3 regions of the Cytobacillus pseudoceanisediminis genome follow, and region 1 is predicted to be linked to each of the others. Evidence: riboswitches for the same ligand, from Rfam matches in the RefSeq annotation. Region 1 holds a riboswitch; each other region holds the start of a gene.

Region 1 (3,126 bases):
CGTGGCGCCGACACCAACCGGGTCGAAAATGACTGGAACCCCATGCTGATTTGCTGATTTACCCGCTATGAGCATACTTTTTACTTCTTTTTCTGTCAGTGTTCCCATATTGAGAACCAATGCACCAGCTATTTTAGCCATTTCAGCTGCCTCTTCATGTGCATATGCCATTACTGGTGATGCCCCAATTGCCAGCAGGCCATTTGCAGTAAAGTTTGTTACCACCACATTTGTAATGTTATGTACAAGAGGGTTTGACACTCTTACTTTTTCCAATAGACTGCTAAACTCCTGAATGTTCATCTAATATCCTCCTTTAATTCATAACTAATCCGCCATCTACAACCAGATTTTGTCCAGTAACTGCCCTTGCCCATGGAGAAGCGAAGAAGACTATCGCATCAGCCACTTCTTGAGGATCTGTGACTTTTCTTAATGCAGTCGAGTTTTCGATAATTTTAAAGACTTCCTTAGAGGTCGAAGCACTGGCATCTGTCGTTTTTAACAAACCTCCCGATACCATATTTGCCGTAATTCCATATTGGCCCAGCTCATTCGCCATATTTCTGGTGAAGCCTAATAAAGCAGCTTTGCTGGTCGTATAGTCATGATAGGGTACAACTGGATGCTGGAATAGATTGGTGCCGACCGAGATTACCCTGCCAAACTCCAGTTTTTTCATATCTTCAAGACCTGCCTGAACTGTGTTCAATGCTCCCAGAATTGCACCTTCCAGCTGGCTTTTGTAATCGTCCCATTTAATTGTTTCTGCATCTTTTTTCGAAATAGGGTCAAATTGAAAGTTTACCAGTGCATTATTGACTATAGTTGTAATGGGAGCTCCAAAGTGTTCCTTCGTCTCTTGAAACATGGAGTTCACTTGAACACTGTCCCGAATATCAGCACGAATGGCAATGGCTTTTTCGCCAATTTCCTTCTGCAGAGCATGGGCTTTTTCCTCGCTATGGAAATAGTTAATGACAACTTTCGCTCCTTCTCTCGCGAATGCTTTTGCGGTTTCTTTGCCCAGCCCTCTGCTGCTGCCTGTAATAATGACAATCTGATCGTTAAGATTCATAGAAAATCCTCCTTATTGATAGCCAATTCATCTGTTTTAGAGAACAAAATAAAAACCAGATCCGCAATTGGACCTGGCTGAATAATCTAAGAGAATTAGTCGTTCCCCGCAATTACTACTTTCCTACGCTGGTATGATCCAGATCAGGTCCGAAGGGTAAAAAACAGTCCGGTTTCTTTCTCAGCCCGCGCATCGGGCACCCCTAGCAGTAAAACTATTAAGTTGGCTGTTTTCATCTTAGCCTGAAACGTTAAATCTGTAAAGTCTTGCAATTCTGCCTGTTCCTCTTTAAGGTGTAAATAGAAATACATAACTTGGAGGAATTAAAGAATGGCTGAACACCAATTCCAATTAAAAGCATATTGGCCAGGACTTCGGAATGATGTTGGAGAAATTGAAACAGGCGGGCTTAAAACAAAGGTTTCCATTCCGCCAGAAATGGAAGGACCCGGAATCGGAACAAATCCGGATGAAATGCTGCTGGGGGCAGCGGCAACTTGTTATATTATTACCCTGGCAGCTATGATGGAACGAAGTAAACTCGAGAAAGAAAACCTTACGATGGAATCAACCGGTATTGTAGATGTAACTAAAGGTGTGATTACATACAAGAAAATTATTCATCGCCCTGTTATTTTGTTACAGGCGGATGCGACTGAAAAGGATCATTCACTTGCGCGCAAGCTGGCGCAAAAAGCTGAAGCATCCTGTATGATTTCCAGGGCGATTAAAGGTAATGTAGAGGTAGAATTAGAAGAAACGATTCTAACTGCCAAAAATCCTTCGAAATAACCAAAAACCGGCATGATTGCCGGTTTTTATTCTTTAAAGAGCCCACTTTCGGATTGCCTGTGCAACACCAGCTTCATCATTAGTTCCCGTAATAGCATTCGCTGTTTCTTTCACAATATCCTGCGCATTTCCCATTGCTACACCCCAGCCTGATTCCTCGATCATGGCAATATCATTTAAGCTGTCACCCATCGCCATTACATTTTCCATCGAAATGCCAAGAAGCTCTGTTACCTTCTGGATACCTTTAGCTTTATTGATTCCAAGAGCATTTACCTCAATATTAGTTAAACTGGAATTTGTAATCTCCAGATCCCCTTTTGTTTGAAGCTCTTTATGAATGAGTTCCCTGATTTCATCATCTGATATATCAAATCCAAATTTAAGCCATTCATGGTCATGAATATTTTCAGGCATTTCATTCGTCCAAACCCGTTCGCAGCTTGTTGCCCAGAAATTAGTCTTATGTGACTGGGATAGGTTCCACATCCACTCCATTATTTTTGAATCAACTGGAGTCCTTGAGATTGATTCACCATCAGGGCCAAATATTTCACTGCCGTTGACTGTGATCAAGTAGGAGTTCAATTCCAAAGAATCGGAATGGTCGCCTGCCGTAAGCCTGGATCTTCCAGTGCTCAAAATAACTTCAATTCCTTTTTCCTTTGCCTCTCGTATGGCCTTACGGTTTTCATCAGGAATTTCCCCTCTGGAATTCAACAAGGTTCCATCCATATCAAGAGCGATTAATTTGATCTGTGGAGCAATATTTGATTGTGACATAATAATCTCCCTTCTTTCTTGCACAATATAGCCATTATATAAATAAACAATCCTCCCATCAAAAACAAAGCACTTGGGCAGAATCATTTTTTCAATATAGGGATTATTATTCCCAATCTAAATGTAAAGGCTGGAATTACTCAATAAATGAGGTGTTGATGAATGCCTCCCATATTATTTTTGCTCCTACTGTTCTTAACCTATGCATTGATGTAGATTTATTTATATAGGAGCCTCCTAAATGGTCTCCGCTTTTTTTGAATAAGCTTAATAAATGCCAAAAAGTTGAAGCGATTTTCTTGCATCTGTCGTCTAACTGTCAGTCAAACAAAAGGCAGCCGGAATAGGCAGCTGGCATTTTAGCAAGGAGGCAGTCATGTGAGCTCTGATGAGTATGTAAAGCGGTCAATTGCTGATCAAGTAGACCGTGCTCTCGTTCTTGAAATGATCATGGATGAGTATGGTACCGTTTT
Region 2 (3,126 bases), 2.1 Mb from region 1:
CCTTATATTTTTATAAGGGAGAGATGATCAATGACGGCAAGTTCATTAAATCAAAAGAGCATTTCCATTATGTCGTGCTTTACTGGCAGCAAAAAAGTCTATGTGGAGGGATCCAGGCCTGATATAAAGGTTCCAATGCGTGAGATAGAGTTAAGTCCTACTTCCGGAACTTTTGGAGAGGAAATCAATGAGCCGGTTCGAGTATATGATACGAGCGGACCTTATACGGATCCTCAATATACGGCAGATCTAAAAAAGGGCTTCCTGCTCTGAGAAGCCGGTGGATTCATGAACGCGGGGATGTTGAAGAGTATGATGGGCGGAAAATAAAGCCCGAGGATAATGGGTACCGCGATGAACATGATCCGCGTGCTAATCATAAAGTTTTTCCTGGCTTATCCCGCAAGCCATTGAGAGCAAAAAAAGGAAAGAATGTTACCCAGCTTCACTATGCAAAAAAGGGGATCATTACTCCTGAGATGGAGTATATAGCCATTCGGGAAAATATGGATCCGGAATTTGTGCGGTCTGAAGTAGCAAGAGGGCGGGCAATCATTCCTTCCAATATCAATCATCCTGAGACAGAGCCGATGATCATCGGAAGGAATTTCCACGTAAAAATTAATGCGAACATTGGAAATTCTGCTGTTTCATCCTCTATTGAGGAAGAGGTAGAAAAAATGACCTGGGCTACTCGATGGGGAGCAGACACGATCATGGATCTATCTACAGGCAAAAATATTCATACCACACGTGAATGGATTATCAGGAACTCTGCCGTTCCGGTCGGCACCGTGCCAATTTATCAGGCACTTGAAAAAGTTAATGGCATTGCCGAGGATCTTACGTGGGAAGTTTACAGAGATACCTTAATCGAACAAGCTGAGCAGGGGGTTGACTACTTTACCATTCATGCAGGTGTCCTTTTGAGGTATGTTCCGCTGTCGGCAAAACGCTTAACCGGAATTGTATCGAGGGGCGGATCCATTATGGCCCAATGGTGTTTGCATCATCATAAAGAAAACTTTTTATATACACATTTTGAAGAAATCTGCGAGATCATGAAAGCCTATGATGTGGCCTTCTCACTCGGGGATGGGCTGCGCCCGGGATCGATTGCAGATGCCAATGACGAGGCTCAATTTGCAGAGCTCGAGACACTTGGGGAGTTGACGAAAATTGCATGGGAACACGATGTACAGGTAATGGTGGAGGGACCTGGCCATGTTCCAATGCATTTAATTAAAGAGAATATGGATAAACAATTGGAGATCTGCAAGGAAGCGCCATTTTATACACTTGGGCCCCTAACAACAGATATAGCTCCAGGATATGACCACATTACCTCTGCAATCGGGGCTGCCATGATAGGCTGGTATGGTACGGCAATGCTTTGCTATGTTACTCCTAAAGAACATTTGGGTTTGCCAAATAGAGATGATGTACGCGAGGGTGTCATTACTTATAAAATTGCAGCGCATGCTGCAGATCTGGCAAAGGGCCACCCGGGAGCACAAAAAAGAGATGATGCCCTGTCAAAAGCCCGGTTTGAATTCCGCTGGAGGGATCAATTCAATCTGTCGCTTGATCCTGAACGCGCATTGGAATACCATGATGAGACATTGCCGGCTGAAGGGGCTAAAACAGCTCACTTCTGTTCCATGTGCGGGCCAAAATTCTGCAGCATGAGAATTTCGCAGGATATCCGGAATTATGCAAAAGAGAATAAGCTTGACACGGACGAAGCGATACAGAAGGGCTTGGAAGAAAAAGCTGAGGAATTTAAAAAAACCGGGGGAAGTATTTATCAGTAAAAATAGTATTTTAGAAATTTAATAGTAATTATATCTGCTGGGGGTGCCGTTTGCAGGCTGAGATTAAAGCAAAAGCTTTAAAACCCTTGGAACCTGATCTGGCATACCAGCGTAGGGAAGTGGAGTATCGGGGCTATATTCATAAGCCCCGTACAGCCACTTTCTATTTAGAAGGTGGTTTTTAATTTGCTAAAAGCATAAAAAAACAGGGGAGTTATCGCTATGAGGAAACAGCTGCATGTTATATCAGATGGAAAGCTATCTCTAGAGGCTTTTGCTGAGATAGCAGGTGAAGTGGAACCCTTTGCAGACAGGTTCCACTTGAGGGAAAAGCATCGAACCTCAAGGGAGCTATATGAAGGAGTTAAGCTGCTTTGTAATGAGGGAATCCCCATTCATAAAATTGTTATAAATGATCGGGTGGATGTTGCATGGGCATGTAAAACAGGTGCCCATCTTGCTTTTCACAGCCTTCCAGTCCGTGTTGTCAAAACGCATTTTCTAGATATGCCCATCGGATGTTCCGTACATTCTTCTGAAGAAGCAGAAGAGGCTGCAAAACAGGGGGCTGATTATATCCTGTTTGGGCACATATTTGAAACCGACTCCAAGAAGGGAATCCCGCCAAGGGGCACTGGGTCACTGGAGGCTCTTAAAAAGGCAGTAGAAATTCCGGTAATGGCAATTGGAGGCATTAAACCAGAGAGAGTCCCTGAGGTCTTGGAGGCGGGGGCAGATGGCATTGCTGTAATGTCAGGGATTTTGCAGGCAAAGGACCCTGCAGAGGCAGCGAAGCTCTTTTCAAAAAAGTTAAATGAGGAGGGGAAAAAATGAGGAAAATTTATGACGCCGTTATAGTTGGCGGTGGCATTAACGGAAGCTCCATTGCTTTTCAATTGGCTAAAAGAGGGTATAAAGTGGCCGTTTTGGATAAGGGTAAAATAGCCGGCAAGGCTTCCGGAGCGGCAGCTGGAATTTTAGGAGCCCAAACGGAACTGGCTGAAGACGGCCCGCTATTTCAGCTGGCATGCAAAAGCCGCTCCATGTACCGGATCCTGATTCCTGAACTGGAAGATTTATCACAAGTGCATATTGGCTATCAAAATAAGGGTGTATATAAAGTGGCGGCTAATAAAGAGGAGGGGCAGACATTAAAAAGATTGATAGAAAGCCAGCAAAAAGCGGGTGAGCAGGCCGAATGGTTTTCGATTGATGACCTGATCAAACGTGAACCATTCGTATCAAATAAATTGAGGGGGGCCATGTATATACCGAATGACGGACAGGTTCAGGCATATGAATTGTCCCTTGC
Region 3 (3,126 bases), 1.0 Mb from region 1:
CATGAACTGTTTACGCTTTCATTTTATCTTGTATATACATGTTAGTCAACCATTTTTTCATTTCTCTCTTTTCTATACCCATTCACTCGCTTCGAAAGCCAGAAAATAAAAAACCGGCTTCGAGACTATTGTCTGCAAAGCCGGTTCTAAACCACTTGAATAGGTTATTTCCTTTTATCATTGTCATCATCTTTTGTGAGTTCACGGGTAGATTTCTTAAATTCTTTTAATGTCTCCCCGAACGCTCTTCCTATTTCAGGAAGTTTCTTGGGTCCAAAAATAATCAGAGCCAAAACCAGGATTAGAATTAAACCTGGAATACCGATGTTTGATAACATGCTGAACACTCCTTATATATCATATCGCTTGAGGCAGTAGTAATCATGTTCATTGTCCATTATAGTTGATTGATAAAAAAATCATAGCATGAGTGCTATGATTTCATGTTTTTTGACTATTTGAAGGCTCTATCAAGTTCATCCAGCACTTCACCAATTTTGCGGTCATGAATCACTTTATCAGCATAAATATCGAAATCCGTAGGTTCCATATTAATAATCACAAGTTTTGCTCCTTTTTGTTTGGCTATCAGCGGAAACTGATTTGCAGGTGTTACAGTCAAGGATGATCCCAGAACAATAAAAAGTTCTGCTTTTTCTGTTTCATCTGCTGCGAAATCTAAGGCCTCCTCAGGGAGCATTTCCCCAAACAGAACCACTGAAGGACGGAGCACACCCCCGCAACGGCATTGGAATTGACCATGCAAATACCCCTCGCTCGGGAACTCTTTTTTACATTTCCGGCAATGGAGTGTCTGCAGATTCCCATGGAGCTCTGATATTTTTTCACTTCCCGCGAGTCCATGAAATCCATCCACGTTCTGGGTAATAATGCTCTTAATAATACCTCTCTTTTCCCAATCTGCAAGAATATAGTGCCCTTGATGGGGATTACACTCCTTAAGCCCGATTACCCTGTGCCGATAAAATTCTATAAATTCGTTCACATTTTCATTCAATGCTTTTGTACTGGCTATTTTCCCAGGATCTTTCCCATTCCATAATCCATTATTGGCAGACCTGAAATCAGGCAGTCCGCTTTCTGTCGACATTCCTGCTCCAGTCAATATTACTGTATAATTTGATTCTTTCAGCCATTTCTCAAGCATAGATATCAGCTCCCAATAAGGTTTTGTCACAGGTTAAATTTGATTTCCATTTATTTCTCCCAATGAAATGTTTATGTCATGTCAGGTATGCGGTAAATACTAGATTATAACTGTTTATGCGAATTATCAATATAGGAGTGATAGCTATGCCTGAAATAGAAACCAAAGTTTATAAGGACGGCTATAAAAAATTTTCATCCAGGGCTAAACGTTATGCGGACGATCCTGAAAAAACAAAAGGACTTTTAAGAAAGGCTACACTTAAAGCAGATAAAAACCAATCTTCATTAAGTGATATATGGGAAAAGTTTCAGCTTCTGATCGATTTAGTAAAGTCATGGTCTAAAGGCGATTACCGGCATATTTCAAAAAAATCGATTATCTTTATTATTGCTTCCATACTATACTTTGTTTCCCCAATAGACCTTGTTCCTGACTTTTTAATAGGAATGGGAATCTTAGATGATGTAGCAGTCCTTGGTTTTGCCGTTAGCCAAATTACAGGTGAACTTGAAAAATTCAGAATTTGGAAAGAGAGCAGGACGATTGGAATGAAATAATTATTTTCTGTGCATTTTAATATTATTTGCTATAATAATGATGGAAAGTATTTATGCTGTCAAAATTAAATAGCAAGAAATGTAGGGGAACCGGTATGCCGGTTGAGACTTCATCATTAAGATGCTGACCCTTTGAACCTGATCTGGCTCATACCAGCGTAGGGAACATATTCTTAAACATACTAAATGTTTTTTATATGCGCCCTGGTTTATACCGGGGCGTTTTTATTTTTCAGGGCAGACTATCATTAACTTTCCTTATTACATAACGTTTTTTAGGAGGAGTACTTATGAAAAAGTGGATTGCAGCTATCTGTTCGCTGCTGCTTCTTTCAGGCTGTGCCGGCAATGGACCGGATAATCAGACTGGAAGCGAAGATTCAGACAGCAAACAAGATTTGAAAAAAGTTACTGTTGTACTGGATTGGACACCTAATACCAATCATACCGGCTTATATGCCGCAAAGGACAAAGGATATTTTAAAGAAGAAGGGCTCGATGTAGAAATTATAATGCCAGGTGAAGCAGGTGCAGATCAATTGACTGCATCAGGCAAGGCTGATTTTGGTGTCAGCTATCAGGAAAGCATCACGGAAGCACGTGTACAGGGCGTTCCCCTTGTATCGATAGCAGCTGTTATTCAGCATAATACTTCCGGTTTTGCATCCCCTGCCGAAAAAAACATTAAATCGCCGAAAGACTTTGAAGGAAAAACTTATGGCGGCTGGGGGCACCTGTAGAAAAATCGGTAATAGACTCCCTAATGAAGAAGGAAAACGCTAATATTGATAAGGTCTCAATTGTTAATATGGGGGATGCTGACTTTTTTACAGCTGTTAAAAGAGATATAGACTTCGCATGGATTTATTATGGATGGACAGGTGTAGAAGCAGAACTTCGGGGGAAAAGATTAATATGGTCTACCTTACCGACTACTCAGAAAAACTGGATTACTACACGCCCGTTCTCGCAACCAGCGAAAAAATGATTGCAGATGATCCGGATACTGTCAAAGCATTTGTAAAAGCAGCAGCAAGGGGATATGAATTTGCAATCGATCAACCTGGCGAAGCAGCAGATATTTTGTTAAAGAATGCTCCGGATCTGGACAGCGAATTGGTCAAAAAAAGCCAGGAATGGCTATCCCCCGCTATCAGGATGATGCTTCAAGATGGGGTGAACAAAAGCTTGAAGTCTGGGAAAACTATGCAGACTGGATGCATGAAAATGGTCTTTTAGATAAAGAATTAGATGCAGGCAAAGCATTTACTAATGACTTCCTGCCGGAATAAGGAGAGTTCAAATATGGCAAACGCACTTGTAAGCATTCAGATCATACCGAAAACAAAAGATGGGGAAAATGTTATACCTTACGTTGATGAAGCAATTAGTGTCATT

Evidence for each region. Region 1 has a riboswitch for thiamine pyrophosphate ahead of M5V91_RS08065 (3-oxoacyl-ACP reductase). Riboswitches for the same ligand answer to the same signal wherever they lie in the genome.
Region 2: another riboswitch for thiamine pyrophosphate. It lies ahead of M5V91_RS19715 (thiamine phosphate synthase); the one in region 1 lies ahead of M5V91_RS08065 (3-oxoacyl-ACP reductase).
Region 3: another riboswitch for thiamine pyrophosphate. It lies ahead of M5V91_RS13550 (ABC transporter substrate-binding protein); the one in region 1 lies ahead of M5V91_RS08065 (3-oxoacyl-ACP reductase).

Annotation. Positions count from the first base shown of each region.
Region 1 is NZ_CP097349.1:1,515,421-1,518,546, reverse strand. Features, by position in the region: gene thiM (hydroxyethylthiazole kinase) at 1-303, opposite strand, end outside; gene M5V91_RS08065 (3-oxoacyl-ACP reductase) at 317-1,078, opposite strand; TPP riboswitch at 1,182-1,292, opposite strand; gene M5V91_RS08060 (OsmC family protein) at 1,409-1,870, shown strand; gene M5V91_RS08055 (Cof-type HAD-IIB family hydrolase) at 1,904-2,653, opposite strand; gene M5V91_RS08050 (sigma-70 family RNA polymerase sigma factor) at 3,032-3,126, shown strand, end outside.
Region 2 is NZ_CP097349.1:3,651,300-3,654,425, reverse strand. Features, by position in the region: partial or broken gene thiC (phosphomethylpyrimidine synthase ThiC) at 31-1,814, shown strand; TPP riboswitch at 1,844-1,949, shown strand; gene M5V91_RS19715 (thiamine phosphate synthase) at 2,037-2,648, shown strand; gene thiO (glycine oxidase ThiO) at 2,645-3,126, shown strand, end outside.
Region 3 is NZ_CP097349.1:2,536,258-2,539,383, forward strand. Features, by position in the region: gene M5V91_RS13535 (twin-arginine translocase TatA/TatE family subunit) at 165-338, opposite strand; gene M5V91_RS13540 (NAD-dependent deacylase) at 455-1,168, opposite strand; gene M5V91_RS13545 (YkvA family protein) at 1,315-1,728, shown strand; TPP riboswitch at 1,802-1,910, shown strand; partial or broken gene M5V91_RS13550 (ABC transporter substrate-binding protein) at 2,019-3,020, shown strand; gene M5V91_RS13555 (thiamine-binding protein) at 3,034-3,126, shown strand, end outside.